Regions from separate parts of the Terrabacter lapilli genome, predicted to be linked through region 3. Evidence: riboswitches for the same ligand, from Rfam matches in the RefSeq annotation. Region 3 holds a riboswitch; each other region holds the start of a gene.
What was found. A riboswitch is a leader RNA that binds a small molecule or an ion and turns the genes downstream of it on or off. The one in region 3 is predicted to bind S-adenosylmethionine.
Positions count from the first base shown of each region.

Region 1: it holds a riboswitch for S-adenosylmethionine, as region 3 does, so the genes downstream of both, ABD241_RS10340 (cyclic-phosphate processing receiver domain-containing protein) here and ABD241_RS16720 (bifunctional o-acetylhomoserine/o-acetylserine sulfhydrylase) in region 3, are expected to answer to the same signal.
Region 2: it holds a riboswitch for S-adenosylmethionine, as region 3 does, so the genes downstream of both, metX (homoserine O-acetyltransferase MetX) here and ABD241_RS16720 (bifunctional o-acetylhomoserine/o-acetylserine sulfhydrylase) in region 3, are expected to answer to the same signal.

Region 1 is NZ_BAAAPU010000007.1:532,597-538,255, forward strand. Features, by position in the region: gene ABD241_RS10335 (hypothetical protein) at 1-1,079, shown strand, start outside; SAM riboswitch class IV at 1,741-1,858, shown strand; gene ABD241_RS10340 (cyclic-phosphate processing receiver domain-containing protein) at 1,896-2,390, shown strand; gene ABD241_RS10345 (DUF3293 domain-containing protein) at 2,347-4,413, shown strand; gene ABD241_RS10350 (hypothetical protein) at 4,410-4,715, shown strand; gene ABD241_RS10355 (4Fe-4S single cluster domain-containing protein) at 5,249-5,659, opposite strand, start outside.
Region 2 is NZ_BAAAPU010000009.1:88,834-94,492, forward strand. Features, by position in the region: gene ABD241_RS15330 (universal stress protein) at 1-266, opposite strand, end outside; gene metX (homoserine O-acetyltransferase MetX) at 390-1,670, opposite strand; SAM riboswitch class IV at 1,687-1,801, opposite strand; gene ABD241_RS15340 (DUF4192 domain-containing protein) at 1,864-3,165, opposite strand; gene ABD241_RS15345 (YkvA family protein) at 3,301-3,966, opposite strand; gene ABD241_RS15350 (EcsC family protein) at 4,083-4,838, opposite strand; gene ABD241_RS15355 (MalY/PatB family protein) at 4,945-5,659, shown strand, end outside.
Region 3 is NZ_BAAAPU010000009.1:391,219-396,877, forward strand. Features, by position in the region: gene ABD241_RS16700 (LCP family protein) at 1-450, shown strand, start outside; gene glfT1 (galactofuranosyltransferase GlfT1) at 450-1,385, shown strand; gene ABD241_RS16710 (WecB/TagA/CpsF family glycosyltransferase) at 1,364-2,173, opposite strand; gene ABD241_RS16715 (acyl-CoA dehydrogenase family protein) at 2,175-3,341, opposite strand; SAM riboswitch class IV at 3,506-3,625, shown strand; partial or broken gene ABD241_RS16720 (bifunctional o-acetylhomoserine/o-acetylserine sulfhydrylase) at 3,668-5,041, shown strand; gene ABD241_RS16725 (LD-carboxypeptidase) at 5,103-5,659, shown strand, end outside.

The DNA.
Region 1 (5,659 bases), on a different contig from region 3:
AGGCATCGATCCTCCTTGCCCTGGCCGAACACGGCCCGGACCTAGGGCCGGGCATCGCTGTCGCTTTGGCGAAACGCACACTATCCATGCCTGCCAAGCTCGCAACCTCGATCACCACCGCCATCACCAAACACATGGCCGACCGCCTACCGCAAGAAGTTCTTGATGTGGTAGTAGCGGCCCAAGAGAGCGCCAGCAGCGACCGCAAACCAAGCGCAGCGCTGTATGCGTCCCTCGACCAAGCCCAACAACGGCACCCGATCGTGATACCGGCCGCGCTCGAGGAACAGTCCGCCTCACAGTTCATCGAGCTACTCGGGCAGGTCGATGACCCCGGACGTGTCGAGGACCTCCTCCACAGGTGGCGCGGTGAACTTCCGTGGTCGGACCTCATGCGAGCCATCGACGATGGTGAGCTTGCCAGCGAAGTGGTTCGCCGGGTGGGCCGGCGAATCGGCGCACCACAGGAGATCGTGCGCCGTGCCGTACAGCTGGGGGCTATACCGATGAATGCCACGACCCAAGAGTCCCTTCGCTGGCTAGAGGCATTACTAGACATGCCCCCTTCGGGCGATGACGAGTTGCGCTCGGCGCGAGTCCTCCTCGCAAGCAAGCTCGTACTAACAGACCGCGGGGATCTAAGGAGCCGCCTGCCAGCGGCAGAATGGAAGGAGGCTGCCACGCTCAGCCTCCTCAACACCCTTGGCGATCAAGTACTGGGCCATCGCTACCGCGTGGACGACGTGGACCCGCGAATCTTCGAACTGGGAGGGCAGTGGATCCGGGAGGACGCCGTCAACGTTGATCACCTCATCGGCGTTCTGCCTCTGCCGACGGCGTGTCGTCTATGGTTCAGTGCCTACCCGAACGACGACGAGGGAACGATGTCGAACGCGCTTGGCGAGCCCGTGCCGGCAGCGCTCGAGGATTGGCTAACGGGCAGATTGGCAGACCCAACGCTCGGCTTAGAACCAGGCGACGTTGCGGACGCGTATTCGGCGATTGTGGGCTGGCAGGAGTCGCTGCGCGATCTAGTTGTTTACGCAGGCGAATTCCAGGATCGTCAGGAATTGGAGTAGGAGGCTAAGCGGCCTGAGCGCGGGCGTCGCCGCCTGCCCTCCTCTCCGCTCGGCGCGGTCGAGGCGATTTGCCTACAACAGAAGGCCGTCATCGCGAGATCTTCTCCGGTCGATGGGATGACCTGCTTGCTGCTCTCTTCAACGGCTGGGCCCGTGTTCTGCATCCCACGCCCGTGGAAGGGGTGGCACGATTTAGGCTGGGCGGCGAAAGTGCACCCGGTACACATTCGAGGCTGCCTCTCGAGCCTGGTTGTCAAAAGGCTCAGCGCTGTATTCTAGGTGGATGAGTTGAGGCTTGGGCCCAAGGTGCCATTCCCAGCTGCACGTCGCATTGCGCGCGTATGCGGTTCATCGATGCCGTCGCGCGGCGCCGGGTTCGGTAGGTCGTGAAGCTCGGATGCGAGTGCTGCAAAGGTCGCCGTCGAGGTTGCCGTCGCCTCGCGCGTGCAGCTGATTCAGCGTCGTCGCGACCTGCCGCCAAGGAGCTGCCATATCCGCGCCTATCGGCTCGGCGCTCGGCGCTCGGCGGATGCGCGGAGCGAGTCGAGCGGCGCTGTCGCAAAGACCGCGGCAATACGCCGCGAGTCGGCGGACGTGGGAGCCCAAGTAGGCGGCCGGAAGCCACGCTGATGTCCGAGGCGTCCTTTCATCATGTCTCCCGGGTCAAGAGGCGCGACCGTCACCCACCTTGGAGGGGTCGCCCGGCAACCGGTCCGCCCCGGTGCCGTCCAAGGAAGACCCGGCCGCGCCGGCATCCGTCGGCTCCGCCAGAGCGGGCCTCGGTTCAGGGGCTCCTTGGACCGAAAGGGGCTGTGGATGCACCCATCCCTGCTTCCCGAGCTTCGCCCGCAGACTCCGCTGGTCGTCCTCGTCGACGACACACGCGCCTTTCGAGACCGGCGATCCCACCTCCAAGTTCGCCGCGGCCACGATGCGGTCGAACTCCTTCGTGCCGTCGGGGACCGGCAGATCGACGAACTCTGGCTCGACTACGAGCTCCTCGGCGGGACGACGTCCGTCGCGGCGGTCGACCATCTCGTTGCTCGAGCAGAGCGCGGTAACCGTCTGGGCGTCGACGTGATCGAGGTCCATTCCGCACGAGTCCCTGAGGCGCTCCACATCACCCAGCGTCTGCAGCGCGCTGGGTATCGCGCCCGGCGGTGCTACGTGCAGGGCATCTGGACCCGATTCGACCCGGCGACCCACGACGAATGGCGTCCCGATGCCAGCGCCGGCATCGCTGAGCACCCCACTTCGAGGCGCGCGGATGCCAGCGGACCCGCCGACGTCACGGAGGGTTTCCGCGCATGATTCGCGACGCCTGTCTCTCGGTGCAACTGCGTCTGCACCTGCCGGCTGGACTCGTCGTCATCGAAAGTGGCGAGTCGGGGCAGCGGCCGGCGACGCACCCGCGCAGGCGGTCCACATCGTCACGGCATACAACCCGCACGGCCGGCCGGCCACGGAGTCGGACAACCGTCGCGCGCAGCGCGCCCTGGTCGCGCAGCCGGACGCCAGGAACGCGGCGTACCACCCGGCGGCCGGGGCCGACCCGGCGTGGCTGCACGTCGAACCGAGCGTTGCGATCGTCGGCCTGACGCGGCAGGAGGCTGTCGACCTCGGGTGGCGGTTCAAGCAGGACGCCATCTTCGAGTGGACGGCTGACGCGTTGACTGTCGTCTCCTGCACGGATGGCGCGACAGTGGCGCTCGGCTGGCGCCAGATCACGCCTGACGCGCGGGCCACCGGCGCCGACCGGGCGTGGCGGGAGCTCGGCCTGGCATCTCCGTACGTGTCGATCGCCGCCGCGAACACGGCGCTGAACCGCGCGCTCGAGGCGGTAGACGACCAGCGGGCCGCGGTGCTGAACTACGTTTTCCTCGACTTCGCCGCGGACTACTGGGCGCCGCGTGTCGAGGCGGAGCGGATGCGCGAGTCCCGACGCAAGGAGCAACCGCACGAGGCAGATCGGGCAGCCGCGGCGGCGGCGCGCCGAGCCCAGGAGCGACGTGAGAAGCTTCGCGCTCGTCAGTCGGAGGCACGCAGACGCCATGCCGCCGAGCACCGCGAGCACGTCGAAGCCGGGTGGCCCCAGGCGTGGCATCCGCAGCACGTCTACAAGTGGCTGAACCTCGGTGGTGACCTCGAGGGAGCCCGTCGCTGGCCAGACGAGGGCTTGACGCCGTCGGCCGTCCTCTCGGCAGCCGGGGCCATTGGGAATGCACTGGCTCTGCCTATTGCCGTCAGCGACCCTGCGGAGGTGGCGTGGTGGGGCGACACCTTGACCGACATCGCGGAAGGTACGTGGCCGCAGGTGCCGGCCTCCACACGCATCTCCGTCAAGCGGACGTTCCGGGACGGCAGACGGGAGCGCTGGTTCGTGCTGTCGGAAGCGGATGGTGGGGTCCGGGTCGAGCGCTGGCAAGCCTCGGCGGCGTCGCGTCCAGCTGCGCCGGATTGGACGCGCACCGTCGTCGGCGTCTTTCCGACGACCGAGGCTGCATTGGAGGCAGTTCCCGAACTGTCGACCGTCAGCCCCGACGTCGTCGGCGAGATCAACGCGGCGCGAGACAACGGCGTCGACCTGCTCGAGCACTTGCGCATACCGCGAGCCGTTGACGAGCACGATCAAGGGCTGGGGGTGGAGGAAGGGGCTGCACAGGCGGCCCGGCTCGAGCGGGACGAGGTCGCGCGCCTCGTCGAGGGGGTGCCATCACACCTCGTCTACTGCACCGTCGATGGTTTGCCTGTCGTCGCAGTGCAAACCGCCCATGAATGGCGGCGGCTCACGGTGGGCGTCGACGGGATCGAGAAAGGCGGGCTCGTCGCCGAGGACGTGGTCCAGTCCCGGTGGTCCAGCGAGTCGGGCGAGGAGCCAATCGTTTGCCATGGAGGCGGATCGATCAAGGTCGTCGCTCCCGGGCTCGCAGTCGTCCGGCAGTGGGGCGACCAGGGCGATGGCAGTGAGTTCGTGGCTTGGCCGACGGCCGTAAGGGGCCGGGCTGGCGTGGTAGCCCGCTGGATCGCGGAGTCCGACCTCCAGACCGTGGCGGCGATCCTGCTCGAACCGTGGCCGGACGACGAGCAGTGGCTCGTCTGGTACGACAACCCGATAGCGCTCGACCTCGCCCTCGACGACGAGACACGCGACGCGCTCCGAGGATGCCTGGCCAGTGACCCTGAGTACGCGAGGGCACGCGAGGCCGTCCACGACCCAGGAAGCAGGGCCGGTCGCGCCCTGGCGTCAGCTCTCGAGCGAGCGTCGGAGACTCGTTTCACCGGCGACCTGTACCGGCTGAGGTGGCTGTCCGACGACGAGGAGGCAACGCGATGAGCGAGCTGACGGACGGCCGCCAGGAGGAGGTCCCGGACGATGTACTCACCGAACTGGCCGAGCGCCTGGGCGAGCGGCCGGCGACCTCGGGGCACCCCGAGGGGACCGGCCCGTGGCGTAGCCACCTCGTCGGGGTCTGCATGGGGTGGGACAACTACTACACGCTGTGCGAGAACTGCCTCCACAGGGACGGTCCCTTCCTAGACCCGTTCGAGGCAGAACAGGCCGTCCTGCAACACCAGTGGCTGACCCGGCAGCCAGAGCAGGGAGACACGTTCCGCGGCTTCGACGGTTGCGTCTGATCCGGCTCGCGCCCGCCGAGGCCCAAGGAGCCGGGCGGGCAATCTCAGGCATAGAGGATTACCGACCGCGCAGGTGGCTGTGTACGCCGCCTCGTCCAAAGGCCAGAGAACCGAGACAGGGAGGGACACCAGGCCGCAGTACAGGGTCCTCGAGCTTCGTGAGGGACTCATCGGCGGGAAGATGTTCCGGTGACAATCTCGAGAAGTTGCTCAACGAGAACGGCTCCAAAGGCCGGTCTCTGAAGGCCATTACGTCCGTGGACGTCAAGGGCCGCATCGGCCCTGGCGGCGTAAGCGGAGTAAGCGGCATCCTGGTCACCTTCGATAGGGCTTGAGGCGCACGAGAGCCGGACAGCCGTATGCCGTCGGGGCGGACCCGGCGGCATACGACTGTCATCGTCGCCGCGGGCGCTTGATGTCGCGTTCAGCCGTCCAAATGGGCACAGTCGATCAAGAGAACGGCCGATGCTGCAGGCAACGCTGGCAAGTTGACTGGGATGGAGCCGATGCTGTGCTCTCGCTTGGACTCGGAGCTACCTCACGGAGCCGCGCCCAACCGCTGGCGTCGAGTCTTGAAGGAGCTCATCGAGCGCGGCAACGTCAGCCCATCCGTTGATGCTGACTTCCCCGGTCGGACTGACGCGTACCTCTAGACGGTCCGCCAGCCCGGGCAGCCGCGACCGCAGATGCAGATATCGGTCAGTCAGGAAGTGGAACCGCTGGTTGCGTGACCCGACCCAAGGGCGCGCGTGATCGAGCTGGTCAGCGAGGTAAGGGCCGTCCACGAGTAGATCTGTTGCAGCGAGCAGCGCGGCGAAGGAAGGAGGTGCGTCGGGTCCTCGCAGGTCTTCTAGGTAGTGCCCCGTGAACGTCATGACACTGAGGCCACCATCACGCACTGTCCGTGCGAACGTGGCAAAGCCGTCCGCTTGGTCAAAGGGTTC
Region 2 (5,659 bases), 300 kb from region 3:
TCAGCGACGGAGATCAGGTCCTCGGCCGGGTCGTTGCCACGGACCAGCTGGCGCACCTCGTGCTCGAGCCCCTTCTCGTCGAGCAGGGCCTGGACGCGGCTGAGCTCGGTCTCGAACTGGCTGGCCTCCGCCCTGTCGAAGTCCTTCCCACCTCGGTGGGAGCTGATCACGACGAGCTTCGCACCACGCAGGACGCACTCCTCGGCAGCTCTCTTGAGCGCCGCGCGCCCTTCCTTGGTGGCGACATAACCGACAACGATGGCCACTTTCCCGGACCTCCTTGGGACGGAAACAACCAGTGGTCGCACCGTACCCGAAATCCCCCTGCGCAGCGCGTCGCGCGAGCGTCTGCGGGCACCGGTCACCGGTGCGGGACGGTGACAGTCCGGTCAGCCCCGCGGGCGGCCCAGTGCCTCGCGGACGATCCGGCCCACCTGGTCCTCCTCGATGAGGAACCCGTCGTGGCCGAAGTCGGACACGATGTGCTCGCGCTCGGACGCGGGTAGGGCCGCGTGCAGCTCGTCGGACAGCCGTGGTGGGTAGAGCCGGTCGGTGTCGACCGAGACCACGGTGCAGTCGGCCGTGACCCGGGCCAGCGCCGCCCGGAGCCCACCGCGGTCACGCCCGACGTCGTGGGAGTTCATCGCCTCGGTGAGGACGATGTAGGAGTTGGCGTCGAAGCGGCGCGCCAGCTTGCCGGCGTGGTGGTCGAGGTAGGACTCGACGGCGAAGCGCCCCCGCTCACCGGCCTGCAGCGGGTCCTCGCCGAGCTGTGGCTCGCGGCCGAAGCGCTGCCCGAGCTCGGCCTCGGTGCGGTAGGTGATGTGCGCGATGCGGCGGGCGAGGCCCAGACCGGCGTCGGGCCGACGTCCGCTCGCGTAGTAGTCACCCCCGGAGAAGTCGGGGTCGTGGCGGATCGCGAGGAGCTGGGACTGGCACCAGGCGATCTGGTCGGCGGTGGCGTAGGCGGTGGAGGCGAGCACGATGCAGCGCTCCACCGCGTCGGGTCGGCTCACAGCCCATTCCAGTGCCCTCATGCCGCCCATCGACCCGCCGACGACCGCTGCGAGGCGGTCAATGCCGAGGTCGGCGAGCACTCGATGCTCGGCCTTGACCTGGTCACGCACCGTGACGTACGGGAACCGGCTGCCCCACGGCCGGCCGTCGGGCGCGGTGCTCGCCGGACCGGTGCTGCCCTGGCAGCCGCCGAGGACGTTGGCAGCGACGACGAACCACTGCCCGGGGTCGACCGGGCGCCCGGGACCGATGAGCGAGTTCCACCAGCCCGGCGACGCGTGACCATCGCCGGCCTCCCCCACTACATGGCTGTCGCCGGTCAGGGCGTGCTCGACGAGGATGACGTTGTCCCGGGCCTCGTTGAGCGTTCCCCACGTCTCGTAGGCGATGCGCACCCCGGGCAGCACGCCCCCGCGCTCGAGCTCGATGTCGCCCACGTCGGCGAACCGGCGCCGGCCGACCGGGTCGCCGTCGCGCCACACGCCGTCGCCGCGCTGGTCGACGCGGCCGTCACCGGGACGCCCGTGCCCCGGGGCCGGCGCCGGCGTGGCGCGCCCCGACGGGAACGGGGCGACCCCAGTGTGCTGGACACCTCCGGCCGCGCCGACGTGTCCGGGTCGCCGCGTGCCCTGCTTCCGGTGCGTGACGGTCATCGGGTACCACTCCTCGTGCTCGCGCTTGCACGCACCCGGGACGGGCGCGGCCAGGTCCTCACCCGGGGCACCCCACCGCGAAGGAGGGTTGCCGACCAGCGAGCCGGGGCTTGTCACTGGTACTCATGACCTCGACAAACCATACGCGAGGGCGCCTCGTGGCCTCACGCAGCCGTCCACGACATGGACGCCCTCACGCGCACCGGCTCGGGCGGATGCCGTAGTCGAGCGACTGCCGCACGAGCCGGCTGAGCCGGTGCTCGGGCTCGAGCTCCAGCGCACGGTCGACAGCGACGCCCGACCTGGCTCCGTCGCCCACCCACCAGGCGAGCGAGGCCACCACCGACAGCAGGGGTGCTGCGTGCGCCGGCGGGGTCAGGCGGCAGACCTGCTCGAGCCGGGCGAGCACCAGCCGGGGCACGGCCGCCTCGTCCCACCCGTCCAGCTGGCCCGCAGCAAGGCGCGCGTCGTCGAGGTCGAGTCCCGGTCTGACGTCGAGGGGCTCGCCCGACCCGTGGCCGTCGCTCCACGGGCCCTCCTCCGGCCCCGTGTCCGGCCCCGTGTCCGGCCCCGACCGTTCGTCACCGGCGGCCGGTGGCAGACGCAGCTCCGGTCCGAGGAGCTCGTCAAGGAGCACCTGGAGCTGGTCCGGAAAGCCATCCAGCGGCACGCACCCCGGACACAACCACCCCACGATCGCGTCACGGACGTGCAGGTCGCGAAGCGGTCCGACCAGGGACGGCACCCAGTCGGCCAGCTCGGACTCGTCGATCTCGCCGTGCAGGACCGCGGCCCAGGCGACGAGGGACTCGTTGACCAGCTGCTGCCGGGCGCTGTGATCTCCACCCTCGAGGACGGCCAGGCCGCGGTCCGAGGTGCCGGTCCGGGTGCGCGAGGCGCGTCGCGGCCCCGGCCCTTCCGGCAGGTCCGAGACCGATCCCCCGGCCGCGGCATACCTCCGCTGCCACTCCTCGATGCCTGCGTGGATGCCGCGGTGGAGCGGGTCGGTGGGCGCGAGTGGCGCGACGAGCCGGGCGAGATCCTGCCGAGCGGGCAGCACGGCATGCCCCAGAGCGACGTAGTCGGCGACCGCCGGGACGTCGGCCTGCTCCGGCAGCCGCCACCCCTCGTCGGGACAGCAGTCGCAACCGATCGAGCGCCACCGGCCATCACGGACGACAAGACGCTCGCGGACCAGGACGCGGTCCCACTCGACCGCGTCCGCCAGTGCCTCGAGCAGCGGCAGCGCCTCATCGGGCTCCTCCTCGAACCCGACGAGGGCGACCGACGAGGGGTCACCCTGCAGCAGAGTCGGCACCGTCTGGGCTGCCGCCTCGGCAGCCACGTCGGCGTCGACGACGTCGAGCCGGGCCAGCAGGCCCAGTCGCCTGCCGTGGAAGCAGACCACCACGACGCTGCGCGTCGGCTGGAACCCGAGGTGGAAGGGAATGACGGTCAGCAGCTCGGCCGGCCCGGACAGTGAGATCTTCGGCATGCCGAGAGCCTCGCCTCGCTGCCGGAGTGGCGACAGGCCCCTCGGCCACCCTGTGGACGGGCACCCCTCACCCTGATCGGGGTGTGGACGACCTGCCCGTCGGGACCTGCCTGGGCCAACGGGCCCGGTTACGCCTCAGCGCTCCAGCCGCTTGCGCACGGACTCGAGGACGAAGTCTGCCGCTGCCTGCCGCACGCCCTCCGGCAGCCGTGCTCGAGCGCCGCGGTCGGCACCGGCGGCGGCGCCCGTGACGTCGCGGTCGGGGTTCGGCGCGCCCGCGCCCCGGGCGCCTGAGGTCGCCACCACGGACTGCAGGTCGCGGGGCGAACCCGTGGACGGATGATGGGTGCCGCCATTCCCGGTGGAGCCCGGCTCGGCCGTGCCGGGAACCGTCGTGCGCGACGCCTCGGACGACCCGGTGAACCGGCCCCCGGAGCCCTGGTCCCGGCGCGAGCGGGCACCGGAGGACCCGTGCCCTGCCTCCCAGGACAGGAAGCGGTCGGTTTCCTCGAAGAAGGCCTTGATCGCCCAAGAGATGACGACCGCGTCGTCCGCGGCACCGAGCACGGGAAGGACCGCCTCGGGGAGCAGGTCGACGGGTGAGGCGACGTAGGCCACCGCCCCGGCGACGAGCCCGAGCCGCTTGAGGGTCGTGCCGGCATACGTTCCCTGCAAGGTCGAGCGCACGAGCCGGGGGACCGCCTGCACGCGCTCGGGCAGGCTGGGCGCCCCGGGGCGGACGGAGGCGCGAACGACCGAGGCCACGCTGGCGGCCATCTTGAGGCGGGACGCAGTCTTCATGACCGGCCCAACGAGCCGGGCCGGGGCACGATTCCCGACGGCGGGTTCGTTTGCGAAACAGTGATGATGTGGATACTCCTCACACGGCGTGGACGGCGGCCATGAGCTCGGCGGACTCAGCTGCCGAAGGTCTTGACGGACGGGAACTCGCGGGCGGCCTGCCGGCCGATCCGGTTCAGCATGTAGACGTCGATGCCCGCGCCGACGAGGCCGCCGACAATGGGCACGGCCCGGCCGAGCCTGGCCAGCGTGCCCTGGCCGATGCGACCGAGGAGCCGGAAACCGACGGCCTTGTTGAGCACCATGAGCGCCGGGGCCGGCAGCCGGTCGGTGGCCAGCGCCGACAGCCTGCCGCCGGGGACACGCAGGCCTGCCTTCTTGAGCAGGTCGTCGCTGTCGGCGCCGGTGAGCGTCAGCAGGATCGCGGACCGGATCTCGGGCTGGTCGATGTCGTAGCCGCGCACCTTCGCCGTGGCGGCGGTCATGCGGGTGGCCAGCAGGTGGAACTCGAGGACGTTCGCCGGCAGCGCGACCACCATGGTGAAGAACCCGCCCAGCCCCGTCGCGAAGCCGCCGACCGCGCCGAGCTGGCGGTGGTCGCGGACGATGACCTTCACCGCCTGCTCCACGTCACCGCGGGCGCGCTTGAGCGCGCTGGCGGCCACCTCGTGCGCGGAGTCGAACGGCCCCTTGCCGTCGATGCCCACGTCCAGCAGCCGCTCGACGAGCCGCGTCGCGGCGCCGGAGAGCCCGCCGTCACGGTGCTGGGCGGCTCGTTCGAGGGCTCCCGCGTTTCGCGTCCTGCGCACCTGCGCAGCCGTCGCGTCCGAGGCCTCGACCGCCTCGTTCCTGCCCCAACCGAAGACACCCACCGGTTCCACCTTCTCCTCGAGCCGACCTGACGGACCGACCGTACCCACTGCAGCCACGGGCCCCACCCCGCCGGTGACCGTCGGTCCCGTCTCGTAGGGTCGGGCCATGGCCGAGAGCGAGACCCTGACCCCCATCCTCGGGGCGCCCTTGACCGAGCTGCGCGGCAGCCGCACATCGGTCAAGTGGGGGGTCCATCCTGCCGACGTCATCCCGATGTGGATCGCCGAGATGGACAGCTCCCCCTGCCCTGCGGTCGTGGAAGCCGTCACTTCGGCCGTCGCACGTGGCGACACGGGCTACGCCCTGACGGAGGCGTATGCCGCCGAGGTCGCCTCGTTCGCCGACGCCGAGTGGGGCTGGTGCTTCGATCCGGGCACCACGACGCGGGTTGCCGACGTGCTGACGGGGGTGACGCACCTGCTGCGGCTCTTCACCGACGAGGGCGGCCCGGTCGTCGTGAGCCCGCCGGTCTACAACGCCTTCTACGACGTCATCGCCGCCTGCGGCCGGCAGGTTGTCGAGGCGCCGCTCGGTTCCGGCGCGCGCCTGGACATCGAGCGGCTGGCCACGGTCTTCGCCGACGTGACGACGGGCGGGCGCCGAGCGGCGTACGTGCTGTGCAACCCGCACAACCCCACCGGGACCGTCCACTCCCCCGACGAGCTGACCGCTCTGGCGCGAGTCGCCGACGCCCACGGCGTGCGGGTCGTCTCGGACGAGATCCACGGGCCGCTCGTGCTGCCGGGCAGCACGTTCACGCCCTACCTCTCGCTGCCCGGCACGGAGCGCGGCGTCACCGTCACCTCCGCCTCCAAGGCGT
Region 3 (5,659 bases):
CCCGAGGCGGGCATCAACCTGAAGAAGGGGTGCCAGACCCTCGACGGTCACAACGCCCTCGGATTCGTGCGGACCCGTCACACCGACCCGCGCGGCGACCTCGGGCGCGCCGACCGCCAGCGCCAGTTCCTCGCCGCCGTCATGAAGAAGGCCGTGTCGCCCGGCACCGTGCTCGTGCCATGGCGGTACAAGGGCTTCGCCGACTCGATGAGCCGCGGGCTCATCCTGGGCAGGGACACGACGATGGGCGAGGCGCTCGCGATCTTCCAGGCCATGCGGTCGGTGTCCAACGGCGACGGCATCTCGGCGACCGTGCCGATCGCCGACCCCAACTACACGACGTATGCCGGGTCGTCGGTCAAGTGGGACTCGGCGAAGGCGAGCGAGCTGTTCCGCATGATCAAGGACGACGAGTCCCTGACGTCGGTCCCCAAGGGCGCCGGCAACTGATGCCGCCGGCGCCAGTGACCGGGGACGAGCTCGCCGCCCGGGCGGCCGACACGGTGGCCGTCGTCGTGACCCAGAACCGGGTCGAGCTGCTCGAGCGCTCGCTCGCGGTGCTGGCTGCACAGCGACCGCCGCTCGGCCACGTCGTGGTCGTCGACAACGGCGCCGACGAGCGCGTGCGCGCGCTCGTCGAGGCGCTCCCCGTGCCGGCGACGTGGCTGCCGTCGCGCCGCAACCTCGGAGGGGCGGGCGGCTTCGCCTACGGGATGCTGCACGCCCTCGCCCTGGGCTCCGCCTTCGTGTGGCTCGCCGACGACGACGGGCGCCCGGGTTCCGACACCACCCTGGCCACGCTGCTGCGGCACGTGGGCGAGGGCCGCCTCGCGATGGCGTCCCCGGCGGTCGTCCACGAGGACCTCCAGCAGCTGGCGTTCCCGACGCGCCGCTCGCTCCGGCGCGTCACCACGGTGGGCGAGCTGGCAGCCGAGGGCGCGGCCGGCGTGCTCGAGGGCTTCGCGGCGCTCTTCAACGGCGCGCTCTTCACGGCCGAGTGCATCGAGGCCGTCGGGGTCCCCGACCTGCGCCTCTTCCTGCGCGGTGACGAGATCGAGATGCACCGCCGGCTGCAGCGCTCCGGGCTGCGCTTCGGCACGGTCACGGACGCGACGTACGTCCACCCGAGCGGGGCGGCGGAGTTCCACGGGCCGCTGGGGGTGGTGCTGCCGCCCGACGGCGCCAAGCGCTTCTACACCTTCCGCAACCGCGGCTACCTCACCAACCAGCCGGGCAAGCGCCTCAAGCGGCCCCTGGAGTATGCCGTCTACACCGCCTTCCTGCTCGGCGCCCAGCGGTCGCCGGAGCAGTGGGCGCAGTGGCGCCGCCTCATGCGCGAGGGCCGCAAGGAGCGGTTCGAGCGCTACGACGCGCGGTCGGAGTGAGCCCGCCGGCGTGACGCCGCTCGATCGCGCAGGAGCACGGCCCCGAGCTGCACGGGCTCGATGAACACACGGCGCGCGTTCCTGCTCGGGCTCGCCACCAGGCGGTAGAGCCACTCCAGGCCGGCACGCCCCACCCAGCGTGGCGTGTGCACCTGCTCGCCGGAGACGTAGTCGATGCAACCGCCCACGTTCGCGATGACGCCGTGGGTCATCCGCTGCTGGTGCTCCTCGATCCACCGCTCCTGGGCGCCCATGCCCATCCCCACCAGGACCAGGTCGGCCTCGGGCAGCACCGCCTCGATCGTCGTGGCCGGCCCGGCGTCCTGCTGCGAGAGTCCGTAGCCGTCGAAGGCGACCCACCGGATGTTGGGGGCGCGCTCGGCGACGACGGCGGCTGCCCGTGCGCTCGACTCGGGAGAGGCACCGACGGCGAGCACGGTCAGCTCGGGGTCGCGTTCGAGCAGACGGAAGAGCCAGTCGCTGCTACCGACGCGGTACGACGCATCGAGCGTCGGATCAGCCGTGCGCAGCGCCCGCCAGACCGGCCAGCCGTCGGCCAGCACGACCTCGGCCCCGTCCGTGTAGCGGCGGAAGTCCGGGTCCGTCAGGTAGAGGTGCACGCCATGGAGGTTGAGGTTGCCGAGCCGCACCACCGGTGTCGGCCGGGCGAGGACCAGGTCGACGACGGCCGGCTCGGCCATCGGCGTCGCGCTGGTGCGCAGGTAGGGCACCTCGACGCGGGCGGGGATGCCGAGGCGCCCGCGCGCCGCGTGGTCGGCTCCGGACACGTCAGCCCTTGAGGAGCTGGCGGGCCATCACGAGCCGCTGCACCTGGTTGGTGCCCTCGTAGATCTGGGTGATCTTGGCGTCGCGCATCATCCGCTCGAGCGGGAAGTCGCTCGTGTAGCCGGCGCCCCCCAGCAGCTGGACGGCGTCGGTCGTGACCTTCATCGCGACGTCCGAGGCGTAGCACTTGGCGGCCGCGCCGAAGAACGACAGGTCCTTGTCGCCGCGCTCGGACTTCGCTGCCGCGACGTAGACCATCTGGCGCGCGGCCTCGAGCTCCATCGCCATGTCGGCCAGCATGAACTGGATGCCCTGGAAGTCGGCGATGCGCTTGCCGAACTGCTTGCGCTCCTTGACGTAGGCCAGCGCCTGGTCGAGCGCGCCCTGGGCGATGCCGACCGCCTGCGCCCCGATGGTGACGCGGGTGTGGTCGAGGGTGCGCAGCGCGATCTTCAGGCCGTCGCCGACCTGGCCCACGACGCGGTCGGCGGGGAGGCGGACGTCGTCGAAGTGCAGCTCGCGGGTGGGGCTGCCCTTGATGCCGAGCTTGCGCTCCTTCTCGCCGAACGTGAAGCCCTCGTCGGACTTCTCGACGACGAAGGCGGTGACGTTGCCGCCGCGCGGGCCGTCGGGGTCCGTCACGGCGAGCACCGTGTAGTACTCGGAGACGCCGGCGTTGGTGATCCACGACTTCTGCCCGGACAGGACCCACCCGTCGCCGTCCTGGCGCGCCCGGCACCGCATCGACGCGGTGTCGGAGCCGGCCTCGCGCTCGGAGAGGCCGTAGGAGAAGGTCGTCTCACCCTTGGCGAGCGGCGGCAGGTAGCGGGACTTGACCTGCTCGCTGCCGTCGAGGATGAGCGGGAGCGAGCCGAGCTTGTTGACGGCCGGGATGAGCGAGGCCGACGCGTCGACGCGGGCGACCTCCTCGATGACGATGCAGGTGGCGAGCGCGTCGGCCCCCACGCCGTCGTACTCCTCCGGCACGTGGGGGGCGAAGAAGTCCGAGGCGACGAGGGCGTCGTGCGCCTCCTGCGGGTAGCGCGCCTCGGCGTCGACGGCAGCGGCGTACGGGGCGATCTTGTCCTCGGCGACCGCGCGGACGGCCTCTCGGAGGGCCTCGTGGTCCTCGCTGGTCCGGAACAGGTCGAAGTCGGCGTTCGTGCTCACGGACGGTGATCCTACTCGCCGGTTCGGACGACCCGGGCCGCCTCGTGAGCGACGCCACGGGCGACGCAGCGTCAACTGCGGGGCCGAGCCGTATGCCGTGTCGGCGTCCACGATGAGGACACCCGCTCACTCTCGGTCGCGACGCATACGTACACTCCCCGGTAGGTCATGAGCGCCAGCGACAAGCCCCGGCTCGCTGGCCGGCAACCCTCCAACCGCGGTGGGGTGCCCCGGGTGAGGACCTGGCCCGTCGACGCCACCCGGCGCGCGGGCAAGCGCGGAGAGACCTCCCGAGAGTCGCTCTCCCGCACCGACCCGTCGGTGCGCCGGCTGCTGAACCCGCAGCCCCGGTCACCGACACGACCGAGGAAGAGCACCGAGCGATGACCGAGCCCAACTGGTCCTTCGAGACCAAGCAGATCCACGCCGGACAGTCCGCCGACGGCACCACCGGAGCGCGCGCACTGCCGATCTACCAGACGACGAGCTACGTCTTCAACGACACCGACCACGCCGCAAACCTGTTCGGGCTCAAGGAGTTCGGCAACATCTACACGCGGATCATGAACCCGACGACCGATGTCGTCGAGCAGCGCATCGCCGCGCTGGAGGGCGGGGTCGGGGCGCTGCTCGTGGCCTCCGGGCAGTCCGCCACGACGCTGGCGCTGCTCAACCTCGCCGAGGCCGGCGACCACATCGTGGCCTCCCCCAGCCTCTACGGCGGCACCGTCAACCTGCTGAAGTTCACCTTCCCCAAGCTCGGCATCGACGTCAGCTTCGTCGAGGACCCGACCTCGATCGAGTCCTGGCGGGCGGCCGTGCGGCCCAACACCAAGGCCTTCTTCGGCGAGACCATCGCCAACCCGAAGGCCGAGGTGCTCGACATCGAGGCCGTCGCCGCGCTCGCCCACGAGCACGGCGTGCCGCTCGTCGTCGACAACACCATCGCCACGCCCTACGTCATCCGGCCGATCGAGTGGGGCGCCGACGTCGTCGTGCACTCCGCGACGAAGTACCTCGGCGGCCACGGCACCTCGATCGCCGGGGTCATCGTCGACGCGGGGCGCTTCGACTACGCCCAGGACCCGGAGCGGTTCCCGAACTACAACACGCCCGAGGAGAGCTACCACGGCCTCGTCTTCGCGCGGGACCTCGGCGTCGGCAGCCCCCTCGGGGCCAACCTCGCCTACATCCTCAAGGCGCGCGTGCAGCTGCTGCGCGACCTCGGCCCGTCCGCCGCGCCGTTCAACGCCTTCCTCATCGCCCAGGGCCTCGAGACGCTGTCGCTCCGCCTCGAGCGCCACCTCGAGAACGCCGCGAAGGTCGCAGCCTTCCTGCAGGGCCACGACCAGGTGGAGCGGGTCGTGTGGGCCTCGCTGCCCGACAGCCCGTCCTACGCGACCGCCCAGAAGTACGCGCCCCGCGGCGCCGGTGCGGTGCTCTCCTTCGAGATCACCGGCGGCCTCGAGGGGGGCAAGAAGTTCGTCGAGGCGCTGACGCTGCACAGCCACGTCGCCAACATCGGCGACGTGCGCTCGCTCGTCATCCACCCCGCGTCGACGACGCACTCGCAGGGCCCCGAGGCCGACCGGCTCGCCGCCGGGGTGACGCCCGGGCTGGTGCGCCTCTCGGTCGGCATCGAGCACATCGACGACATCCTCGCCGACCTCGAGCAGGGCTTCTCCGCCGCGAAGGCCTGAGCGTCCCGGACCGGCGGAAACCGGGCTGAAGCGGATCGGCACGGCTGGCACGATGTCAGCCATGCCGATCCGCTACCCCGCCCCGCTCCGCCCCGGCGACCGGATCGGCGTCACGTCGCCGAGCTCCGGCGTCCCCGACCCCCTGTGGGGGCGGTTCACGTATGCCGTCTCGTGCCTCCGCGACCGCGGCTTCGAGGTCGTCGTCGGCGAGCTCAACCACGCGCCGTCCCACGTCAGCGGGCCGCGCGAGGCGCGCGCCGCCGAGCTCATGGCGATGCTCCTCGACCCCACGATCCGGGCCGTCGTGCCGCCGTGGGGCGGCGAGACCGGGATCGACCTGCTCGACCTGCTCGACCTCGACGCCGTGGCGGCCGCGGATCCGACGTGGTGCGTCGGCTTCTCCGACACCTCGACGTGGATCACGCCGCTGACCCTCACGACCGGCATCGCGACGATCCACGGGCAGAACCTCATGGACACCCCCTATGCCGTGCCGGACGGCATACTCCACTGGGCCGACGTCGCGGCTGGGGAGCCTGGCGGCGAGCTCGCCCAGCACTCACCGGGCCGCTTCCGCTCGGGCGGCTGGGACGACTACGCCGACAACCCGACGGTCTC